DNA from 3 places in the Halobacillus sp. AWH4_228 genome. Region 1 is predicted to be linked to each of the others. Evidence: riboswitches for the same ligand, from Rfam matches in the RefSeq annotation. Region 1 holds a riboswitch; each other region holds the start of a gene.
What was found. A riboswitch is a leader RNA that binds a small molecule or an ion and turns the genes downstream of it on or off. The one in region 1 is predicted to bind S-adenosylmethionine.

Region 1 (8,165 bases):
AATACAGCTTAAAAACTATACACGGCACAAAGAAGGGATGCCTTGAAGTTCCTGATTCACTTCCGCCGCAATCATAACAGAAATCCTCTTCTGCGATTCTTCTGTTAAACCGGCGATGTGAGGGGTCAGCCTGACGCCTGGTGCATGGAGGATAGGGCTTTCAGGTTGGACAGGTTCATTTTCCAGCACATCGAGAAAAGCACCTGCCAAACGCCCTTCATGTAAGGTGTCAGCCAGAGCAGTCTCATCGACAATGCCGCCCCTTGCGGTATTGATGACCCAGGCAGAAGGTTTCATCATCCGTAAGGCTTCTCTGTCCACAAGGTTTTTCGTGGCCGCATTGAATGGCACGTGAATGGAAAGAAAATCGGACGTCCTCAGTACGTCTTCCCATTCTTTTTTCACAACGCCCGTTTCGTCAATCATATAATCATATTCAGTACGAAAAGGATCATAGCCGATCACATTCATACCGAAAGCCTTTGCCCGTTTTGCTGTCCTGTGGGAAATCTCCCCCAGACCAATGAACCCGAGCGTTTTTCCACTTATTTCAAATCCGGTATGTACCTTTCTTTCCCACTTGCCTTCAGTCACACTCTTATGGGCTTCATGCAGAGGGCGGCGGGCGCTGAGAACCGCCTGCATCACATACTCCGCCACAGACACGGCATTCGCGTTTTTAGCTGAGATGACAGAAATCCCCCGGTTTTCCGCTTCGTTCCGTTCAATATTATCCAAACCTACGCCCAGCCGGCCGATGACCTTAAGATTTGGTGCACAGCTCAACAGCTCCTCATCCACCTGGGTCTGGTTCCGTACAATCAACGCATCAGCGTCCCGAAGATGCTCCAGCAGCCCTCTTCTGTTCTTATACCATTCTTTATCGTATGTTACTTCGTGGCCTTGATTCTCAAGAATCTCCACGCCCTCCGGCCATATTACTTCACTTATGAGAATATTCACAGTTCTCCCACCCTTTCCTTTCTTTCATTAAACCATTTTGTTGGAGAAGGGACAAAGGATGTCGTATGGTTTATCGAATTTGAAGGATAATCAATCAAGGTGACCAACCAGCAGTCAGAAAAAGACTGCGCCGATCCAAGGTTCCTTAGAAAATCCCGTGCGGTTTCCTTTACACCTCTTTCTCAGGATGCCTTTTTAAAATCCGTTCATCTCCGTCATTTCTACTGCTCATAGCCGAATATCACCTTTTGACAGGCTTCACACCTATGAGCTGGAATCTTCCTTACTTTAAGAAGCGCACTTTCTACCAGAACCTCACTACCAAAATCCATAACAATCGAATCAGGCGATTCTGACCAGCAAATCTTCCGCGGAGAGAATATGTATCCCGCTTTAAGTTTTCGGACACAGTCAGGGCATAGCATGATGTCCTTGTTCATTTTTTCAGCACCACCTTTTTAATGCTTGGAAGGGAACAGCGGACTCTTGTGGTTATAAAACGCTTTAACCTCCACATAAATAGACATGAGCTTCCACTTATTCAAAAGACTCCGCTACTAAAACGAGGGTATCTTTAGATAACTGCTCCAGACGACTTTCGAGTTTATAGGTGATAGCTTCTGCCGTCCATTTCAAATATTTTGTGTTGTTATCCACGGCATACTTTCCTGTACCATCACCAACAGCAATCTCTTCCGTTTCCATGCCCTCCAATGGAAGATCTCCCTCTTTCATCGTGGTCAATGTCATGGATTCTCCCGACTCACCATGAAAAATAAACACTAAAAGAGTATCTTTATCTTCCTTCGTTCCAGCTTTTATTTCGACACCATGCACCTCATAAGGCATCACTTGAGGGAATTGGGGCTGAAACGATTCATCAGAAGAACGGGTCTCCAGACTTGAATGGTCATACTCATATAATCCGTCCGATGTTTTTTCCACGGTATCAAAAGCATGCCTCAATGCCTGGCCCTCCGTAAAATAGATCCGAGTGATTTCCCCATCTTCATTTGTGTTTACTCTCCCACGAACATCAGCCGTTTCACCATTATCTACATTCACCTGGTAATCAAAAATATAATCTGTTGCTACGTCGCTTTGCTGGATGTCTTTATTTTCTACTTCCATCTTCACTTCACTGCTGTACGCTTGTTGGTGATACCTTGTAAGCAGATTCGTCTTCATCGCCTGATCCATATAATCCTCCGTTAAATAGGGTGCGAACTGCTCCGTATAATAGGCATGAACCTTTTCATAACTGCCTTCTTCATACAACTCCTTAACCTCTTCTCCCGGTCCTGTGAACAGCTGCGCGAGCACTTTCGATACATCATCTTTCGTTGTGGTATTTTCTTCATGGTCTAAAGAAGACTGGGAAGATGTGCATCCTGCAGTAAAAAAAAGAACAGCAAAGACAATGGAAACCTTTTTGATCATGAAACAACCTCCACCTCTCCTTCTTTCCTGACTCTACGAACACCAGGGGTATCCAGTTTCAAAATTTAGTAAATGATTCCTTATTTTAGAACATATCAAACGTTGTTGACGAAAAAAAGAAGCTGCGTTTAAGCAGCTTCCTTGTCTACTCTTGATTTTTTTGTTTCCCAAAATGGAAAATGCCGACCAATATACCCAGGGCCGTCATGCATAAAGCGAGAATAAGTCCGGCCCACGGACCGACCCCGGCAATGAATGGGACAGAAAGTGCGGTGACGAGGCCACCTCCTAAAAATGGTTCATAAACGAGCTGCTTATATCCGAAAGCTTCAAATGCCGGGGACTCGTTGTCCGGATCGACGATGCGCATCAATAGAAGGCCCGTGGCCGTCACCCCCATGGATTGACCAAAATCTCCGATCCCTCGTTCAAACCAGTAATTTGGAATGATCTTGGGAGCAAGGAAAATAAAGCTGAAGAGGTTCCATGAAATCCCGGCCACAGCCAAAATTAAGAAAGGCACAAGATAGTCCCCGATCACTTCCAGGGAAACCGTTGCGATGGCTGAGATAATTAACAAGTCCAGAGCCAGCCCCTGGATGCGGTTCACCATTCTCCGATCAATCAAATTGTATTTATCATTTTTGTTAAAGAAAATCTGAATGATAATGCCGCCGAACATAGCAACCGGAAACAATGGAATGTATGTCATGAAGCTTGATCCTGTCCAATTGGCAATCGTGATGCTTTCAAGTCCGATCAGCCCTTGTAAAATACCCCAGCCAATCAGAATGGCGACCATTATGATGGAGAGGTGGAAGGATAACGGCTCGATGGATTCAGGGCGGAGAGTCATTTTCCCGGCAGGTTCACGATTCTGATATTCCATAATGCCGCTCTTCCGCAGTTCAGAAAATCCATCAACATCCTTGATGACCTCGGTCTTGTTGTTCCGGACCGCCCAGTTAATCAAGATAATACCAAAGATGACCCCTGATAAAACACCCACAGTGGCCAGGCCGATCGCTAAATCGAAGGCTTCTGAAAAACCTAGCTCTTCAAATGTACTTGCCATTCCCGCCGCTGTACCGTGTCCTCCTTCAAAAGCCACTTCAATAAGAGCACCGGCCATCGCTGGAATATCGAAAAAGGGTGTTAAAATCAGCAGTACGACTAACAAGCCGATGACATACTGTCCCCACCCGACGGCCCAGCCAAAGGCAAGCTGAGGGCCGCCGTAGGTCCACACGTCTTTCAATTTAGGCATAGCCGCTCCCAAGAAGAGAGAAGCAAATACTACGTTAATCATTAACCCTGGAAGGGCTGACCAAACCTGGATAATCGTATCTGTCATAATGCCGTTCGTTAAGAAATGCCCTTCTGCCACAAATTGGGCTGCAATTTTCCCAAGCACCTGCGGACCTAATAATAAAGCTATAAAGCCGCCGATAATCGATGCCGGCAGAAAAAGATCCTGAAATATTTTCACTTTTACTCTGATAATCTTCCCGATGATAAGAAATACACCAATGTATAATAGCGCAAAACCTATTTGTTCCGGACTCATTATCCCATCACCCCGCTGTTTTTAAACTTCAATTCATGAATAACCTTTTCCCCCGATTCCCGCTGAAAAAAGAGTTTTAAACGCTTATGAAAAAAGAAAGACTTTTCAATCATTTCCTTTGAAAAGTCTTTCTTTCTTATACATCCTATCCTAGATCCCAACCGATCCCCTCTATGGAAATCATCCTCTTTCCTGAACCTGATGACAGGCACTGTTCCTGAACGAAATCGATGATTTTTTGGAGGTGTGGATTCTGAGGGGGTTGTGGCCTTATACGATTCATCAACAAAAGCCGAATTGAAAACGAAATGAACTTCGACCATGGGTAACTTCAGCAAAGAACGAGGTTTACGTTTCATCATCGAATGGGGAATGCTTTACCTACATGTATAATTCGGTCTGTATTATTCCGGCTGCCTTAGTAAAAATAATAGAAAACCCATCTGCTTCTCTATCTTTTCAGCGACTGTGATATTCATCTATACCATAGTTCATATCCTGTCATAGAATGTACTATCTTGATATTCAGGAGGTGTATGGTATGAATCATAAACCGTGTAAAAAGGATTCTCATCCCGATGTGGATGTAATCACCTGCAGCTGCTGTGTTACTGGACTAGCTAATCTCATCTCCAGCCGTTTCCGCTGCGGAGATACGATTGGCATCACTTTCTTCGTAGAAGAAGGAGCAGGCATTTTTGTCGGCAGGTATCGAGGACTGGAAGACTATGTTCTTGAAATCGATGATCTACTTGTACCTGGGACAACCAGTTTCATTCCACTATGTGATGTAGGGAGTGTCGAAAAAGGCCTTCCGCTGCAGGAGGAACCTATGCAGATCAGCAAGGTCACCAGGGTGACAGAGTAAACGTATAGATCGACCCTCTCATTGAACAAAGAAAAGGGAGCCACTTTTATCGTGCTCCCTTTTTTTTCGTGATGTAATCTGAAATCCCTTCACTCATCCTGATGCATTAGTGGCTCCAGTTCAGCTAGTAAGCGAGTGGTTTCATCCAACAGCTCTTGGTATTGCACAATGCCGGTGATCAATACGGCTGTGTAGACGCCTGTACCCAGTATAAATAAAACTCCCTTCCAAAAAGGATTCAGACTCGTATCCTTCTCTTTGATGCTGGATTTCAATCTTATAAGTTTAGATAGAGGGAAATAGAACAATAGCAGGACATAAGAAAGGAAGGCCGCATACATTTGTCTTAATTGTTTTTCATTCACCCAGAGATACGTCAGTTCTTCCGGCTTGTCCTCCAGCGACTTCCAGCTTATAACAGTTTGATGAACGGTGCTTCCTCTCCAATTATATTCTTCGACCCTCGTTGTCTGATCTCCCAACTCTTTGACGCCTACCCCAAAAGGAGCGGGAGTATCTCCGAATGATACGACATGATACACAATAAAGATAAGAATGATGAATAGAAAATGGATTGCTTTGTCCATGCTCTCCTCCTCTCCCACCTTGAGACAACACTTTCATCTTCTATTGAATCTATTTCTCTAAGGTTTCCATCAATATGTAAAAGTACCGGGGATCACCTGTGTTGAAGTACGTATACCACGCTTCCAGGGTTCTTTCCGAAAAAACGTCCAAGTGCTTAAGTATAAGATTCGCAAATAAAAGGGCTCCTGCAGAGCTGGCTGTTATAAGGTTCTGATCCGCTACGGCCTTTATGTCCTTGTAATACGCCTCCCCATCATAGTTCGGACGGACCATATAAAGATATTCAAGACTGTTGCTGTTATGGAAACGAATGTTTAACAAACCGGCTTCAGCAAGCATCGGTGTGGCCCCACAAATGGCAGCAACCGTCGCCCCACAGTCCAGAAGCTTCGCTGCTTTATGTATGATGGGTTGATGGATACATCGGTTCCACGTATCTGCTCCGGGCAGCAGCAAAACGGTCGAAGGAGAAAGGAGGATCTCATCCGTGGTTATATCAGGTGTAATCCTCATCCCTCCTTTTGTCGTAATTGTTTCTTTTCCTGCCCCTGCCACCTGAAGTGAAACATCTTCCCGTCTTCTTTTAAAGTACTGCCCCGAGTTCAACTCAGCGGTTACATAGCCAAGTTCCCAGTCTGCCAAGGTATCTAAAGCATAGACATAAACGTTCATTCTACCAACCTCCATTTTTTACGCACTTCCCACCACAATCCCTAAGACAGAAAAACCATTCCTGTTAAGACAGAACACATCGCCTGCTCCCCCATACAAAACCTTCTATAAGGGACTACGAAATGCCTTGTATAAAGTTTCATAATGAAGAGAACCCCTCCACCTATAAGTCTACGTTCATTTTCCCATTATCGTCGAAACGGCGCTGCCTTCTTAACTTCCGCTTTTAAATACCGGTGTATTTTTTCCGAAAATTCTATTGATTCTCACTATATTTTCCTGTAATGTATAACGCAAGCGAAAGGATACACGTTGATCAAACGGATCAGCTGCTTTAAAAATTACATACGAACTTATCCAGAGAGGTGTAGGGACTGGCCCTTTGATACCTCAGCAACCAGCCATTGGCACGGTGCTAAATCCAGAAGGCAGTTATACTGCCTTGAAGATAAGGAGTCTTAGATAAATGGAAGGCCCCTTATCAAAGGAGGTCTTTTTTTAATGGAAATATACACCACTTCTTCTGTTAAAAAGAGCTCCATCAGAATCTGTGAGTCAGCATATTCCTTTAGAAGGATGAGCTTTCTAATATATTTATTCAATACCAAATGGAAAGGTTGTTGTGAAATGAAACGATCATTAGAGCAGAGGTTACAGGATGGACCCGTCATTTGTGGAGAAGGTTACTTGTTTGAATTGGAGCGCCGCGGCTATTTACAAGCTGGATCCTTCGTACCGGAAGTAGCGCTGGATAACCCGGAGGCACTCAAACAGACTTATCGAGACTATATGCTTGCGGGCTCCGACGTTGTGTTAGCATTCACGTATAACGGTCACCGCGAAAAAATGAGAATTATTGGAAAAGAAGAATTACTGGAACCGCTCAACCGTCAGGCAATTCGTCTGGCTAAAGAGGTGGCTCAAGAGCATCCAGAGGAAGAAGCTCTTGTGGCTGGGAACGTTTCCAATACCAACCTGTTCAATCCGGATGATCCTGAAGCTGTTGAGAAAACAAGGAGCATGTTTGCAGAGATGATCGGCTGGTGTAAAGAGGAAGGTGTAGATTTCGTGAATGGTGAAACCTTCTACTACTATGAAGAAGCTCTGATTGCTCTTGAAGAAATTCAAAAGCAGGACCTCCCTGCTGTCATCACATTCGGTCTGATGGGGGAGAACGTCTTGCGGGATGGCTATGAAGTCGAAGAGGCCTGCCGCTTATTAGAAGAAAAAGGGGCGCTCGTTGTAGGAATGAACTGTTTCCGCGGTCCGGCAACGATGCAGCCGTACGTTGAGAAAATCCGTAAAACCGTGGACGGTTATGTTGGGGCCCTTCCAATCCCTTACCGGACAACGGAGGAGCATCCTACTTTCTTCAACCTGCCGGACGGTGGCTGTGCCTGCACGCTCCCAACGGAAACAACGTTCCCAACATCTCTCGACCCGCTCTATACGAACCGCTATGAACTGGCGGAATGGGCTAAGGAAGCTCACGGTATCGGTGTGAACTACCTGGGACTCTGCTGTGGAGCGTCTCCGGCTATGCTTCGTGAAGTAGTCGAAACTGTCGGACGCACAGCTGTAAACTCCACGTATTCACCAGATATGAAGAAACACTTCCTATTCGGCAGTGATGACACGCTGCAGGATCATATAACATCGTATAAAACAAAAGCCTAAGCAAAAAAAACGCCTGTCCTACTTGGACAGGCGGCTTTATTAAAACGAAAACGGCAGGGCTCACAATGCATTTGGATTCCCCTGGTTTTCTTCCCTTTTGTATAAGGTGCGTCCTTCCTTAATTGTTTCTTCAATCTGTATTTCTTTGATCTGCATGGGGTCTACTTGGAAGGGGCTCTGATCAAGGATGACCAAATCAGCTAGCTTCCCTGCATGAAGGCTTCCTTTTGTCTCTTCTTCTCCATATTGATAGGCGGCATGAATCGTAACGGCTTGAAGAGCTTCATACACGGTCGTACGCTGTTCTGCTCCAATCGTTACTCCTGTTCTCGTTTTTCTATTCACAGCACTCCAGATCGTTTGAAGCATGTTCGGCTTGATAACAGGAGC
Region 2 (8,165 bases), 100 kb from region 1:
ATATCTGCGCAGGACTCCGGTTTCCCTGTAGCCGGCCAAAACGGTTCCCAAGGTGAAAAAGGAAGTGGTCACGATATTTACTCCGATCCAGGAAGGTACAAATAACGCAGCAAATGAAAAGTTTCCTTCAGCATTGTCTCCAAACATGGATCCAAACAGCCAGATCATGACGACTGGAAATAAAAAGGTCCAGAATACACTGAGACGGTCGCGGAAAAACATTTTCGTTTCCAGCTGTGCAAGCTTCCATACGACATTCATCTGGCTTCCTCCTTCTCCAAATACTGGACAAAAAGATCCTCCAACGTCCCTTTAGCAAATTGGAAATGATTTAAGGATAGATTCTCTTGATGACCATAGGCGAAGAGATGATAACTGGTGAGCTGCAGATCGTCACTGTACACTTTAAACGTATCTTCTTCTTTTTCAACTTTGACCACCCCCGGCATAGATGGAAGCTTTACATAAGGAAAATCATCGCTTTGAAATGTGATCAGCATGGCACCACTCTGCTCAAGCAGAGCGGAGGGCCGGTCCATTGCTTTCAGTTCACCACTGTAAATCATTGCCACCCGGTCACAGAGCTGTTCAGCCTCTTCCATATAATGGGTTGTCAACACGATAGTGCTTCCCTTCTCTCTCAACCGGCGGATCAACGTCCACATTTCCCTTCTGGCGTGGGGGTCCAGTCCCATACTCGGTTCATCAAGAAAAATGATTTCCGGCTGGTGCAGGGTCGCCAGTGCCAGGGTAACCCTCTGCTTCCATCCTCCTGACAAATCTTCGAAACGGACATTCATTTTCTCCTCCAGCCCCAGCATTTCCACAAGCTGTTGTTTCATTACTTTTCCTGGGTAAAAAGCAGCAAATAAATCCAGGGCTTCTTTCACTTTCATTTTCTTTTGAATGGATGTCGCCTGAAACTGAACACCAATCCGCTGATTCAATTGTTGAAGTTCCTTATTCGGCGTAAGTCCCAGCACATCAATGGTTCCACTGTCAGGCTTCAAAATTCCTTCAATCATTTCCAGCGTCGTTGTCTTGCCCGCTCCATTGGGTCCAATGATCCCAAAAATTTCTCCCTTTTTGACGGAAAATGAGACGCCTTTGACAGCCTGCACTTTTCCGAAGCTTTTGGTCAATCGGTCCACTTTGATTACAACCTCCATTTGCTCTCCACCCCTTCTTCGTCCTTTCTGACCCTTCTTACGTATCACACAGAGATAAGTTTCAGAATAGCAGGAAAAATCACGCGCCTGCTATAGTTCCATCATAAGACCGATGGTTGATAAATTCCTCCAGTTCTGTCCGACACGTCAGATCATCCCAGTCAAATACCTTCGTTCTTTCTTCACCTGCATAAACCTCCATTCAAAAAAGCCGCCTTCCAAGAGAAGACGGCTCACATGTTATTCTTCTTTCATCCATTGTGGCTTACCAAAGCCTTCAAACTTTTCATCCATGATTTCCTCAAACTCTTCCGATTCCACAACTTCCTTAATATCCTTCGTAAACTGGGCATCCAGATCTTCGGTCTTGACAGCTACCCGGTTTCTATAATCATCCGGCATATCTTCGAGGGCGAGAGCACTCAGCAGATCCATCTCGGCAGCAAGCGCATAGTTACCAGGAACCATGGATAGATCCTCGCTGTCCACCAGTCGTGGCAGCTGGCCGGCTTCTACTTCAACGAATTCGATTTCTTTTGGATTTTCTACGATATCGTTCAAAGAGGCACGAAGAGGGTCTACATCTTCCTTCAAAGTGACCAGACCTTCATCTTCAAGAATGATCAGCGCTCGGGCCAGGTTCGTCGGGTCATTGGGAATCCCCATCGTACTGCCTGTTTCAACACCATCGATATTCTGATACTCACTGGAATAAATACCCATAGGTGCTGTTGGAACAACAATGACCTCGGACAGATCCAAATTGTGTTCTTCGGCAAAGGACTCCAAATAAATTTTATGCTGGAACAGGTTGGCGTCAAGATCTCCATTGGCTAACGCTTTGTTAGGCTGCACATAATCCGTAAACTCTTTATTGGTTACTTCATAGCCTTTCTCCTCCAGCAGCGGAGCAATCGCTTCGGTGACCATATCACTGTAAGGACCGGATGTAGCTCCAAAGCGGATGGTTTTCTTCTCTTCTGCATCTGCATTTTCTTCTCCGCCACCACAGGCAGACAAAAAAGTAATGATTGTTAAAGCTGCAAACAAGGTTACGATTTTTTTCATTTTATCTTCCTCCTGAACTTCGTTTCGTCTTGGGTTAACTTTTTTTCACTGTTTTTGCCAGGAAATCCCCAGCGTACTGGACTACCTGAACAAGGACGATCAACACAATAACCGTTGTAAACATGACGAAATTATCATAACGGTAATACCCGTACCGGATGGCGAGGTCGCCGATCCCTCCACCGCCAATTGCGCCGGCCATTGCGGAATACCCGATCAAGCTGATGGCTGTTATCGTTAAACCACTGATCAAGCCCGGCTTGATTTCAGGAAAAATGATATCTTTAATAATCAGCCATGGGGAAGCCCCACATGCGATAGCCGCTTCTATGACGCCTTTATCAATATCCCTGGCGGATGATTCTACAATTCTTGCATAAAAAGGAATCGCTGCGGCCGATAAAGCAACGGAGGCGGCAATCGGTCCTGTTGTCGTACCTAAAAGAAAATTAGTAAATGGGAATAAAAACACAAGCAGGATGATAAATGGAATGGAACGGACAAGGTTTACAAAAATGCCCACAGCTCCTTTGATCCATTTGTTTTCCAAAAACAAGTCACGGTCGGTAACAAATAGCAGCAACCCCAGAGGCAGACCGGCGATAACGGCTACGCCAAGTCCGATCCCTACCATGATCAATGTTTCCATAAATGATTTATTCAGCTCGGGCCACAGGTTGATCAGCTGATCGATCATGATTCAGCACCTCCACTTCATCCAGTATCGTTTTCAGATTTTCCACAGCTCTCCCGACTTCCTGCGGGTCACCGGTTAATTCCATAACAAATGTACCGAGGGCTTTTTCCTGTATATAATCCACATTTCCATGAAGGATGTTTCCCTTGATTTTATAGTTCTGAAGCAGATCCGACACAACCGTATCTCCCGCCTGTCCGCCGGTAAACTTCATCTGGACAATGGTGCCGCGGCTGTTTTTCAGCAGTTCTTCCGGAACATGGAAATCGATCACTGTTCGAATAAACCGCTTTGTCAAAGCATTTTGAGGAGAGGCGAAAATTTCGTAGGCCGCCCCCTGTTCTACCACTTTTCCTTCTTCCATGACCGCACAACGGTCGCAGATTTCTTTCACCACTTCCATTTCGTGTGTAATCAATACAATGGTTAGTCCGAGCTCCCGGTTGATTTTCTTTAATAGTTTCAGGATCGACTGTGTCGTGTTCGGATCGAGTGCGGAAGTTGCTTCATCGCACAGCAGCACTTTAGGATCGTTGGCCAGTGCCCGGGCAATACTGACCCGCTGCTTCTGCCCTCCACTCAATTGAGCGGGGTACTGATCGGCTTTATCGCTAAGACCTACAAGTTCCAGCAGACGCCTGGCACGATCATTGCGCTCCTGTTTTGGTTTACCGGCCGCTTTCAAAGCAAAGGCCACGTTCTCCAAAACCGTTTTCCCCATAGCAAGGTGGAACCCCTGGAAAATCATGCCGATGGACTGTCGTGCTTTTCTAAGGTCCTTTTTGGAGAGAGAAAGCAGATCGATCCCATCGATATAAACCTTTCCTGATGTCGGGCGTTCCAATATGTTCATGCATCGGAGGAGTGTACTCTTACCAGCTCCACTGTATCCGACGATTCCATAGATTTCCCCCTCCTGAATATCGAGAGAAACCTTGTCCACCCCGATCACCTGTTTTTTCTTGGATGTGTAAATTTTACTGAGCTCCTGGATGGAAATCATAACCGTCCTCCTTTACCTAATAAAAAAACTCTCTTCCTTATCAAGAAGAGAGTTTCGCATAACTATCAGCCAAACTCTTATCTCCCGGAATATCATTCCGGCGGATTTAGCACCACTCCACATGGAAGGTTGCTGTGACGTCTACGGGCCTTTCCCTCAGTCACTCTTGATAAGAATTAGTTGTTGCTATTCGTTTATGATTTACAACTTTAACGCATCATTCTGCATTTGTAAACAATTTTCCCAACATTTCATTAATGGACAGGGATGTGCCGGGAAGCCTATTACGTTGTTTAAGTGACTGGAAGAGGAAGGAATAAAAGGAATAACAAAGAAAAGGGAGAGTGAAAGAATGAACAAACAAGGAGAAGACCTGCTTAAAGAATATAGAAATGGCATTGAAACCCTGACCGAACACCTGCCGGAGGCCACAAAAGAATACAATCACTTTACCGGCTCGTTCTTTGAAGACGGAGAACTCAGCAAAGGTACCAAGCACTTAATGGCTCTTGCCATCAGTGTGAAAGATGGAGATGAAGCCAGTATGGCCTATCACATGGATCAGTGCGTCGAAGCAGATTGTTCGGACAAGGAAATTTATGAAACGATGGGTGTATCAGCTGCTTACGGCGGGGGCTCTGCCATGAGTCAGGCCGTCACCACAGGTCTGAACATTCTTCAGGAATTCCGAAACCGTTAAGCTGCAAAACCGGGGGGCCTGCTCCCGGTTTTGTTATTGACATATTATTCTGTCATCTGGATAATGATGGCTATATCATTACCAGAGGTGATCAACCATGAAAAACGTAACTGTACAAGGAGCACCTGCGATTTATAAAGCTGAGCCTGGAATTTTAAGGAATATACCGGAATTGTTGGAAAACCAGGCCTTTGCAAAAGCAGGAATCATTCACGGTGAGCAGTCGTGGAAGGCTGCTCAGCCCTATTTTCCAAAGCTGACGATGCCGGTCCAATCGGAAGCCTATAACGGGGAGTGCTCCCATAAAGAGGTCATGCGTCTCAGTGAAGCCCTGCGGGACTGTGACGTCTTGATCAGCATCGGAGGCGGAAAGGTCCTTGATCTCGGAAAAGCCTGTGCCGATCAATTGAATATTCCAGTCGTGCTCATTCCTACACTAGCCTCAAACTGCGCACCTTGGACGCCGCTCAGTGTGTTTTACGATGATGAAGGGAATTTTGAGGAATACATTATTTATCCACGTAGTACATGGATGCTGCTTGTAGAGCCTGATCTGCTCGTTCGTGCCCCGGAACCTTATCTCAGGGCCGGCATCGGCGATACGCTCGCCAAATGGTATGAAGCGGATGTTCTCACGAGGTCTCTCGCCTCCAAACCGATTTCCGTAGACATTGCGCTGCACGCGGCCGGATTATGCAGGGATGTTCTCATACAAGATGGTACAGAAGCTGTGGAAGCCGTTCGTCAGCAAGCCGTCATACCTGCCTTCATGAGAGTTGTGGAAACCATTATTATGGCTGGCGGTATGGTCGGTGGATACGGGGATAGTTATGGAAGAATCGCCGGAGCCCATTCAATCCATAACGGCTTGACCAAAGTACCGGAAACCCACGCTTTCCTTCACGGAGAAAAAGTGGCTTATGGTATTCTCGTCCAGCTTGCTCTGGAAGGCCGCTTTGATGAAATTGAAGCACTCACCCCTTATTACCAGGAGATGAACCTGCCGGTAACCCTCGATGACTTCAACTTGACCAACAAGGCAGAAGCCATCTCCATAACAGCGGAGCATGCTGTAAAACCGGGGGAATCCATCCGATTAATGAACGTCATGGATGCCGCTCAAGTGGAGGAAGCGATGACCCAGATTGAAAATGGTTAACCGCTGATGCGGTTAACCATTTTCAATCTTCTTGTTGCCTGGTATGGAAGAGCATACCCAAGTGAAGCTACTCCATACAACGATTTATATTTCCTGCCCAAGTCAGCACAGGCCGGGACCGCGGCAGGCATCCACCCGTCAGCCGGACGCGAACATCCAGATGAGAAGGTATGATCCAGGAAAAGATATGTTTTTTTCTAAAGGCTAAGGAAAACGGTCGTTTCCTTTACCCTCCTATTACCTCTCCGACATAAATCCCACTAGCCGCTGCCTGGGACAAGGAATGAGTGACGGATGAGCAGTCTCCGACCAGAAAAAGTCCCGGGACGTCCGTTTCAAAATTCCTGTTGGTTGGAATAACTGGTTCGTAAAATTTAGCATCAAGCCCATAAAGCAGCGTGTCAGGATCCACCGGTTCACCTATCGCTGCTTCAAGAGAGGTCAGGAACTCGATGAGAGCCTCTATATAAATATGTGGCACTTCTTCTATCAGCGATCCTTCGTCAGCGGAAAGAGAAGGAATCACGGAGTTTGCATGAATTGAAGTCGTCCCCTTTCCCTTTTTCAAATCTTCAAGACGCTGGACCACGATTCTTCCCCTCGAACGATTGATTCCTCCAATGACGCGTGATGCTTCTTCCACCGCCTGCTTTAGACTCGGAAAGTAACGGGTGACAAACAAAGTGAAATTCAAATTTTCTCCCGGCACCCCTTGTTCTCGTGAATTCTGACCATCAGGCATGACAAGTCCATGCTGATGTTTTCGAATAATCCTGCCTTTGGGATTCATACAGTATGTGTAGGCCGTAAAACGTGACGTTTTTTTCAAAAGTTTCGTTTCAAATGATTCTTTTAGGAGAGCATCCAGCTGGCCGCCCCGCATTTCCAACCGTATACCCAGGTCCAGCCGCGTCTCCCTCGGTTCGATGCCAAGCGGTTCCGTTATCCGTGTGAACCACTCCCGGCCGCTGTTTCCTGTCGCAAGCACAACTTTTCGACTTAGAAACTCCTCACAATCTGTAACGATACGGAAACCTTCACCCACCCGTGTAATGGAATTGACATGGGTGTTAAAAGAAAAGGAAAGCTTATTGACTAAGTGTTCATATAGGTTTTGAAATACCTCCTTCGACAGGGAAGTACCAAGGTGGCGTACCTCCGTCGTTAAAACGGTCAAGTCACCACAAGCAGCCCTTCTTTTCACATGCTCGTTATCTGTTGAATACATGTCCACACGGTCTCCTCCAAAACCGGTTAGAATGCGGTCCACTTCTTTCATAAGGCGGGCGGTTTCCTTTCCGCCGATTTTTCGTGGAAGCTCTCCACCAAAAGCGTTGGTAAAATTGAATTTTCCCTCTGAATTCCCAAGACCGCCAAAGCCTATGTACTGATCGCAGGCTCCAGAGCACGTGCAAGGTTGTCCATGCCCCTGTGCGCAGGATCTCTCTTTCAACGGTTTTCCTACGTCTACGACTTTCACTTGAAGTCCGGGGTGTTTCTGGACAAGGGTGTAGGCCATAAATGTTCCCGCTACACCAGCACCGACAATGGTCACATCATACATGTTCCTGCCTCCGCTCTTTAATTATTGCGTAGACACACGTGTCTGTCAGATGTTTCCCATCCACGGATCGATCATCATTACGCAACATTCCTTCAAGATGGTAGCCAAGTTTTTCGGGAACCTGCCTGCTTTTTTCATTTTCCCTTTCACATCGGATTTCTACACGCGCTCCACCGAGATCATAAAGAGCCAGCCGCGTTATTTCACGCACGGCTTCCTGCATATACCCATGCCCACTCCATTTGGTGTCGATCCAGTACCCGATTTCAAACTTCGGAATATCCCAGTCAATAGTATGAAGTCCAGTCGTCCCAACAAACGCTCCATTCTCCTTGTGAAAAACAAGATACCGGAGTTTTTTTCTTTCCATAAAATCTACATGGGCCTGCCTGATATTGCTTTCTGTATCTTCAATCGAAGGCATCTCCTGCACAAAAGGAAGCCACGGCTTCAACTCCTGTTCCGACCGATGAACAGCTTCATTAACCGCCGGGCCGTCTCCAGCCTCCGGCCTCCGTAGACGAAGGCGTTTCGTATGCAGCACATAGGGAACGTCGATATGTATAGGATCCAAGGTTTCCTCTCCCCTTTCTCACTAATAGAATACCAGACTGTTAACCTCTTTGAAAAAAGATTTACATTCATCTTATATAAAATAAAAAGAGGAAGAAGGGCCTTCCCCTTCTTCCTCTTTTTATTCATTTATGAAACCGCCGCTTTACCCTTCCCTGCAGCGATACGGCAATAATGGTTTTTGGCTTTCCACCTTTGATACCCGGAATAAAAACCGACCCCCAGACTAAAC
Region 3 (8,165 bases), 500 kb from region 1:
TGTACACATCCGGAACGACAGGAAATCCAAAAGCCGTGATTCACACCTATGGCAACCATTGGTATAGTGCGGCTGCTTCCGCTTTCAACCTTGGTTTGACGCCTGATGATAAGTGGCTCACCTGCCTGCCGCTTTTTCACGTCGGCGGTTTTTCTGTATTGATCAAGAGTGTGGTTTACGGAATGTCCGTGTACCTTATGGCTAAATTCGATCAAGAGCAGGTCCATGAAGCTGTGATGAATAAGGGCGTGACCCATGCGTCTGTCGTTACGGTGATGCTCCAGCATCTTGTGAAACGGGCGGGTTCATCCGGCTATCCGGATACGTTCCGCTGCATGCTGCTCGGAGGCGGCCCCGTTCCGAACGTGCTGTTAAAGAACTGCTCTCAAAAGGGAATCCCTGTTTTCCAGACCTATGGGATGACGGAAACCTCCTCACAAATTGCGACATTGAGCCCTGCTTCCGCTTTTGATAAAGCGGGATCTGCAGGAAAAGCATTGAGCCTTGCCGAGCTGTGGATCGACAGTCCGGTTCCCGGGGAGATTGGAGAAATCATTGTCCAAGGTCCGATGGTTTCGAAAGGCTATTATAACCGCCCTGCACGGCAGGAACCTTATATTCATACCGGGGATCTTGGGTATCAGGATGAGGACGGCTTTTTATATGTCGTCGACCGTGTGAAGGATATGATTATTTCCGGCGGTGAAAACGTGTACCCTGCTGAAATAGAAAGCGTGCTTACAGAAATCCCTGGTATTAAAGAGGCCGGCGTTACGGGGCGTCCGGACGATCGCTGGGGGGAAGTGCCGGCAGCTTTCCTTGTGGCGGAGGATGAGACGATCAGGGATGAGGACATCTACCGTTATGTCCATGAAAGGCTGGCGAAATATAAGCAGCCGGCTGATATATACTGGGTTCAGGAGCTGCCGCGAAACGCCTCCAACAAGTTACTGAGAAGGGAATTGTTTTCCCTGACAGAGGGCGGGGACCGATGAAAATCGAGAAAATCATCCTCAAAAAAATTGAGCTGAAGATGAAACATCCCTTCCGTACGAAAAGGGGAAGTCTAACGTCACGTCCGCTTATTATCGTTGAAGCTCACGATCGCTCAGGCTTGACCGGATATGGAGAGGTGACGGCATTTCCAGAGCCTTTTTATACGTATGAAACGACAGCCACGGCATGGCATGTCCTCGAGGGTTTTCTTATCCCTTTGTTGGCGGGAAACGCCCTTTCCCACCCAGCGCAGTTTCAGGAAATCGCAGCTTCCGTGCAGGGCCACCCGATGGCCAAAGCAGGATTGGAAGGCGCTGTCTGGGATCTTTATGCCAAACAGAAGGAAACAAGCCTTGCCTCTTTGATCGGTGGAACGAGGAAGATGGTACAGGCGGGAGCTGTCCTTAGTCTGAGTGACCACCTTGAGCAGGATATTGCTGAACTGCAGATGGAGGGCTATGAAAGGTATAAGCTTAAAATCATCAAAGGGAAGGAACGGGAAATGATTGAATCGGTTCGGGCTGCTTCTCCGGATCTGCCCATTATGATCGACGGGAACGGGCAGTATGATGAAGCGGATATGGAGAATTTGACCGCTTTGGATCGTTATGGCCTGCTGATGATAGAGCAGCCTTTCCGTTCCGGCGATTTTTATCTGCACCAGCAGCTACAGAAACAGATGCAGACACCGATCTGCCTGGATGAATCGGTGACCTCATTTCAAGATGCTGTACAGGCGGTTGAATTGGGAAGCTGCCGGATTATCAATGTGAAAATCAGCCGTGTAGGAGGATTGGCGGCCGCCAAAGAAATCCATGATTTCTGTGCCGCATCCGGAGTACCGGTGTGGTGCGGGGGTATGGTGGAATCAGGGATATCCAAAGCCCATAACCTTGCCCTTGCCTCTCTGCCTAATTTCACCATACCGGGAGACTTGTCCGGGTCGACGCGTTATTTTGAAGCTGATATTGTAAAGCCTCCCTTGAAAGTGCAGAAAGGCGCCTTACCTGTGCCTCAAGGTCATGGGATCGGCATAGAAGTCGATGAGGAAAAGCTGGCAGAGGCAACACAGCTGTCTTCCACCCATCTCCTTTCCTAAATGGACTCATAACCTTTCCCTTCATGGTTCACACTAAGGGAAAGGAGGGTGAAGATGGAACGAGATCAGTATTACATTAACATCGGTACGCGGGAGATTTCAGTAAATCATGATGCTAATAATGATGATTTTATTATCTACGCCACCCCTGAAGAAGTGACGGCTCTGCGTGAAGTGTTTGATGAGATTGCCCAGGCAGACGGCCGGTCCTTTTACAGGGCTCATATTCCATTTATGCCTTACCATCAGGATCAGGATAACGATGATACCGATGAGGATATGCATAAGGCTTTCCAGCAGATCTATGATCTGGGTGATGAAATGACGAAGAAGCATATTGAGGAAATGGGCGTATTGAAAAATTGAGAGAAGGGCCGCTTCCCCTTTTGAAGCGGTTCTTTCGTACATAATCGGGGGATTTTGTGTCGGTACGGACCGGAAATCCTACAAGTAGAGAGGGACTGGTTTGTATTTGCGGCTGCTTATGGTACGATTTAAACAGGAAAGCGAACGTATAACAAGGATTAAAGGCAGTTGAAGAGACATGAAAACTTTTTATGATTTTTATCAAAATCCTGTCCGGTTATCCTTCGAGGATCACCCTTTTTCTGAAGAGCCGAAACATGTGTGGATCATCTGCCGCTTTCGTGATCAGTGGCTGTTAACCCGGCACAAAGACAGAGGGCTCGAATTCCCTGGTGGGAAAGTAGAAGAAGGGGAGACGGCGGAACAGGCAGCAGTAAGAGAAGTGAAAGAAGAAACAGGAGCCGATATTGATGATCTGACTTATCTTGGGCAGTATCATGTCGATGGAAAAGGCGGAACTGTCATCAAGAATGTCTATTTTGCTACAATATCTGAGCTGGCTGATCAGGATCATTATTTTGAAACGCATGGTCCTGTCCTTTTCCGGCATCTGCCGGGAAACTTGAAAAATAACGACCGGTTCAGCTTCATGATGAAGGATGAGGTTCTGCCGGAATGTTTAAAGCGTCTGGAACACCGCTAAACAGAAAAAATCCGCCGTTTGGATAACGGCGGATTTTTTTCTGTTTAGTTTGTGTGGTGGGTCGGGCCGGCCTGTTTGATTTTATCACTGGCATACGTGAACTTTTTGAAGTTGGCATGAAACTTTTCAGCAAGTTCTTTGGCACTTTCATCATAAGCGGCAGGATTGTTCCACGTTTTTCTCGGGAATAAGACTTCGTCCGGTACTCCCGGGCAGTGGGTCGGGATGTGAAGGCCGAACACAGGGTCTTTATAAGTTTCGGCAGAACTCAGTTCACCTTCCAGAGCGGCATGGATCATGGAACGCGTGTAACTCAGTTTGATACGCTCGCCTTCTCCGTAGGCTCCCCCTGACCAGCCTGTATTGACAAGGAAGACGTCCGTATTGAACTGGTCTATTTTCTCTCCGAGCATTTCAGCATATGCTGATGGAGCAAGCGGAAGGAAAGGGGAGCCGAAGCAGGCGGAGAAAGTCGCTTCCGGCTTGGTAATCCCTCTCTCTGTTCCAGCCAGTTTACTCGTATAGCCGCTTAGAAAATGGTACATCGCCTGTTCTTTTGTTAAACGGCTGATTGGTGGGAGGACTCCCGTGGCATCAGCTGTCAAGAAAATGATGGCATTTGGGTGGCCGGCAATACTTGGCTGGACTGTATTATCAATGTGATCCAGTGGGTAGGCGGCCCGTGTATTTTCCGTCAGGCTCGTATCGTCATAATCCGGCGCGTGCGAATCCGGCTGAAGGACGACGTTTTCCAAAACCGAGCCGAAATGAATGGCATCATAGATCTGCGGTTCTTTTTCTTTGGACAGGTTGATGCACTTCGCATAGCATCCCCCTTCAATGTTAAAGACACCGTAGGGGGACCAGGCGTGCTCATCGTCCCCGATCAGGCGGCGCTGAGGATCAGCGGACAGAGTCGTTTTTCCTGTGCCCGACAGACCGAAGAACAGAGCAACGTCGCCTTCTTTGCCGATGTTGGCCGAGCAGTGCATCGGAAGGACGTTCTTTTCCGGAAGCAGGTAGTTCATGACGGAGAAGATGGACTTCTTGATTTCCCCTGCGTATTCTGTTCCTCCGATGAGGACAACGCGGTGTTTAAACGAAACCATGATGAACGCTTCGGAATTCGTACCATCCACGTCAGGATCTGCTTTGAAGGTTGGAGCAGATATGACAGTGAACTCTGTGTCATGCTCCTCCAATTCGGATGCCTCCGGCCGGATGAACATTTGGCGGGCGAATAAGTTGTGCCAGGCGAATTCTGTAAGAACCTGCATAGGAAGGCGGTAGCGCTCATCCGCTCCTGCAAAACCTTTGAAGACGAATAACTCCCTGCGGTCTTTCAAATAATCGAGCACTTTATGGTATAATTTCACAAACGTATCATCGTCAATAGGCTGGTTCACAGCACCCCATTCGACTTTATCTTCGGTTACGTCGTCACGGACAATGAATTTGTCCTTTGGTGAGCGTCCCGTATAGGTACCTGTCGTAGCCTGAACGGCCCCTTTTTCCGTTAGTGTACCTTCATTGCGGTATAAAATCTTTTCCACTAAATGTGGAACAGATAATTGGTGGTGGACATGGTCCTGGGAAAGTAGAAGATTAAGTTCTGACAGTTGGTTTATTGTACTCATATGCATCGTCCCGCCTTTGCAGTTTAATAATGTGAGATTAGTATAACACATTTATTTTAATCGTCCATACTATTCAGTGGATTGTGGGAAAGTTTTCAACACTGCCATATTTCATGGCTGTTATTATCCTATGATGGTTTGAACAGAACGTTTATCCAGGTTGAATCTGGATGGAAGGGGTGCGTCGAAACCCGATGAATCCAATTGACATTAAACACGCTTTTCGATACGATAGCTGAGAACGGAAACTCTCTTATCCAGAGTTGGTGGAGGGACAGGCCCTTTGAAACCCAGCAACCGTCCGCAGGGACATGGTGCTAACCTGAAGCAAGGAGTCAGCTCCTTGGACGATAAGAGCGAAAGGAAGCAGCCCCTTTCCTCGGTATAGGAAGGGTTTTTTCTTTTTATAAGAAGGAAATGTCCATGACCAGGCCTTGCCGCCTGTTTATTATTTCTGACTGAGAACGTGCACGAAAATGTTTTCGGATCCAGGATGACACTATGAAATGAACTTATGTTTTTCTACACATACTGGTAAAGAGTTCCGTCTAATACTTTGTACTTACAGAAGGAGGAGTTTTTAGAATGCCAGCGAACCGCCGGTTATTCACATCAGAATCCGTGACAGAAGGTCATCCGGACAAAATCTGTGACGCTATTTCTGATGCTATTTTAGATGAAATTTTAAAAAACGACCCGAATGCAAGGGTGGCATGTGAGACAACAGTAACTACGGGACTTGTCCTGGTTTCCGGTGAAATCAGTACGAATACCTATGTTGATATTCCATCGATCGTGCGCCAGACGATTAAAGATATTGGATATACACGAGCAAAATACGGCTTTGATGCAGATACATGTGCCGTTTTGACGGCTATTGATGAGCAGTCCCCGGATATCGCAGGGGGAGTGGATGTTGCGCTTGAATCCCGTGAAGGGAAAATGAGCGATGATGAAATAGAAGCCATCGGTGCCGGTGACCAGGGACTGATGTTCGGCTTTGCCAACAATGAAACGCCCGAATTGATGCCGCTGCCTATTTCTCTTGCCCACAAACTTTCCAAGCGTCTTTCTGATGTCCGCAAAGACGGAACACTCGATTACCTTCGTCCTGACGGCAAGACGCAGGTAACGATTGAATATGATGAAAATGATCAGCCGGTCCGCGTGGATACGATTGTTATTTCGACGCAGCACGCTGAAGAAGTCACGCTCGAACAGATCCAGAAGGATTTGAAAGAGCAGGTGATCGGGCCCGTTGTACCGGAAGGCTATATTGATGATGAAACCAAATACTTTATCAATCCGACCGGGCGTTTTGTAATCGGAGGTCCTCAAGGGGACGCCGGTTTAACAGGACGTAAGATCATCGTAGATACGTACGGTGGATATGCGCGTCACGGTGGTGGTGCCTTCAGTGGGAAGGATGCGACCAAAGTGGACCGTTCTGCTGCATACGCGGCTCGTTATGTTGCGAAAAACATCGTAGCTGCAGGTCTTGCGGATACAGTGGAAGTCCAGCTCGCCTATGCAATCGGGGTGGCCCAGCCGGTTTCCATTTCCATCAATACCAGCGGGTCCGGCAAAGTGTCGGAAGAAAAGCTGGTGGACGCTGTGCGTGACTTGTTTGACCTCCGTCCTGCTGGAATCATTAAAATGCTCGATCTTCGTAAACCTATTTACCGTGATACGTCTGCCTACGGCCATTTTGGACGGACAGATGTTGAGTTTCCATGGGAACGTACGGATAAAGCGGAAGAGCTCAGCGGTCGTTTTCAATAAAAAAAAGCTGTTTCCTTGTTGGAGGAAACAGCTTTTTTTATTTTCACGAGTTGCACTAACGGCAGAGTACGCATTGATTTGATACGGCTATCCACTTCCCTCTGTATGTCTTCTGATCATGCAGGCATCGAGCTGAAAAGCATTTCAGCCCCGAAGGTTCTTATAGTACTGCCCTTTTGCGACATACGATTTCCGGATCCGGTCCATTTCCTTGTAATCCTCTTCTGTTAAGGAACGGATCACCTTGGCCGGCCGTCCGAAGGCCAGTGTATCCGGAGGGATTTCTTTTCCGGGCGGAACAAGGCTTCCTGCTCCGATAAAGGCCCGCTCCCCTATGACAGCGCCATCCAGAATCATGGATCCCATGCCGATCAAAGCGTCCTGTTTAATGTGTGCAGAATGCAGGGTAACCTGGTGCCCGACCGTAACGCCGTCTTCCAGTATGAGAGGCTGGTCAGGGCTTTGGTGCAGCATGCTCAGATCCTGGACATTTGTGTTCTTACCGATATGTACCGATGAGACATCGCCGCGGATGACCGTCTTAAACCAGATGCTTGCGTTCTCTTCTATGACAACATCCCCGGTAATGACGGCATCTTCTGCTGTAAAAGCTGATGGGTGGATGAGAGGTCGTTTTCCTTTATATTCGCAAATCATACGAAGCCCCCTTATAATATGAGTAACATCAGTATATCAAATGAAAAGAGGGATCGGCTGTGGAAAAACTGGAATCGGCCCGTGATCGTGCAACCATCATTCTCGTCCATGGCGCTTTTGAGCATATGGGAAGGTATAAGGAACTTGCTGATCGTTTCCGTCAGGACGGTTTTTCGGTGATTTATGGAGACCTGCCGGGGCAGGGGTTGTCTGATGGGAAGAAAGGTCATATCCGTTCGTTTGGTGATTACGTTGAAACCATTCAAAGCTGGTATGAGCAGGCGGATCCGGATAAAAAAATTTTCCTTCTCGGCCACAGCATGGGGGGGTTGGCTGTGATTCGTTTTATGGAGGAAAAGCAGCCGCAGCTGGATGGTGTGATTTTATCTTCTCCTGCTGTACAGATCCGGAATAAAACGGCCCGCCCGCTGGAGGCTTTTTCCTATCTATTGAATGTTTTTACCCCTTCGCTGCGTATGAAAGCGGGACAGAATCCCGAAAATGTAACTAGAAACCAAATCAAGGTTGAAGAATTCCGTCAGGATCCGCTTGTCATTGATAAAGTATCGGTGCGGTGGTACCGTGAGTTTCAAAAGGCGGGAATCCGGGCGTTTCAACAAGTCAGCCGTTTTCCTGATGTGCCTCTTTTAGTGATGCAGGCAGAGGAAGACCTTTTAGTGGATCCGGCACGCACAAAAGAATGGTTCAATCATGTCGATACCAGTGAAAAAAGTTATAAGCTGTGGCCGGGTCTTTACCATGAGATTTTTAATGAACCGGAAAATGACCAGGTCTATCACCATACACGATCTTTTTTGAGCAACATAATAAATGAACGTTAGGAGTGTCCACCCTTGAAGGAGTCCGTTCCAAGCAATGCTGTCCATCTGCTTTACGAAGTGTATCGGAATGTGTTTCCGCGAGTACATAAAGAACTAGCCTATTGGAAAGATGCTGCCTCCCGAATCCCTGATGAAGAATTAAG

Region 2: it holds a riboswitch for S-adenosylmethionine, as region 1 does, so the genes downstream of both, ACXADP_RS09675 (methionine ABC transporter ATP-binding protein) here and ACXADP_RS09100 (homocysteine S-methyltransferase family protein) in region 1, are expected to answer to the same signal.
Region 3: it holds a riboswitch for S-adenosylmethionine, as region 1 does, so the genes downstream of both, metK (methionine adenosyltransferase) here and ACXADP_RS09100 (homocysteine S-methyltransferase family protein) in region 1, are expected to answer to the same signal.

The regions. Positions count from the first base shown of each region.
Region 1 covers NZ_JBSWTE010000001.1:1,815,761-1,823,925, reverse strand. Annotated here, with positions in the region: gene ACXADP_RS09140 (hydroxyacid dehydrogenase) at 16-963, opposite strand; gene ACXADP_RS09135 (PF20097 family protein) at 1,185-1,388, opposite strand; gene ACXADP_RS09130 (DUF4367 domain-containing protein) at 1,501-2,403, opposite strand; gene ACXADP_RS09125 (sodium/glutamate symporter) at 2,549-3,970, opposite strand; gene ACXADP_RS09120 (hypothetical protein) at 3,970-4,332, opposite strand; gene ACXADP_RS09115 (hypothetical protein) at 4,512-4,838, shown strand; gene ACXADP_RS09110 (hypothetical protein) at 4,928-5,425, opposite strand; gene ACXADP_RS09105 (DJ-1/PfpI family protein) at 5,475-6,098, opposite strand; SAM riboswitch class I at 6,449-6,553, shown strand; gene ACXADP_RS09100 (homocysteine S-methyltransferase family protein) at 6,726-7,775, shown strand; gene ACXADP_RS09095 (amidohydrolase) at 7,836-8,165, opposite strand, start outside.
Region 2 covers NZ_JBSWTE010000001.1:1,917,022-1,925,186, reverse strand. Annotated here, with positions in the region: gene ACXADP_RS09695 (ABC transporter permease) at 1-261, opposite strand, end outside; gene ACXADP_RS09690 (ABC transporter ATP-binding protein) at 258-1,169, opposite strand; gene ACXADP_RS09685 (MetQ/NlpA family ABC transporter substrate-binding protein) at 1,410-2,237, opposite strand; gene ACXADP_RS09680 (methionine ABC transporter permease) at 2,272-2,937, opposite strand; gene ACXADP_RS09675 (methionine ABC transporter ATP-binding protein) at 2,894-3,937, opposite strand; SAM riboswitch class I at 4,012-4,113, opposite strand; gene ACXADP_RS09670 (carboxymuconolactone decarboxylase family protein) at 4,290-4,637, shown strand; gene ACXADP_RS09665 (iron-containing alcohol dehydrogenase family protein) at 4,735-5,796, shown strand; gene ACXADP_RS09660 (NAD(FAD)-utilizing dehydrogenase) at 6,023-7,360, opposite strand; gene ACXADP_RS09655 (GNAT family N-acetyltransferase) at 7,353-7,934, opposite strand; gene ACXADP_RS09650 (hypothetical protein) at 8,063-8,165, opposite strand, start outside.
Region 3 covers NZ_JBSWTE010000001.1:1,315,435-1,323,599, forward strand. Annotated here, with positions in the region: gene ACXADP_RS06505 (o-succinylbenzoate--CoA ligase) at 1-995, shown strand, start outside; gene menC (o-succinylbenzoate synthase) at 992-2,095, shown strand; gene ACXADP_RS06515 (hydrolase) at 2,150-2,461, shown strand; gene ytkD (RNA deprotection pyrophosphohydrolase) at 2,640-3,104, shown strand; gene pckA (phosphoenolpyruvate carboxykinase (ATP)) at 3,149-4,741, opposite strand; SAM riboswitch class I at 4,992-5,098, shown strand; gene metK (methionine adenosyltransferase) at 5,327-6,523, shown strand; gene ACXADP_RS06535 (gamma carbonic anhydrase) at 6,668-7,180, opposite strand; gene ACXADP_RS06540 (lysophospholipase) at 7,240-8,022, shown strand; gene ACXADP_RS06545 (tetraprenyl-beta-curcumene synthase family protein) at 8,035-8,165, shown strand, end outside.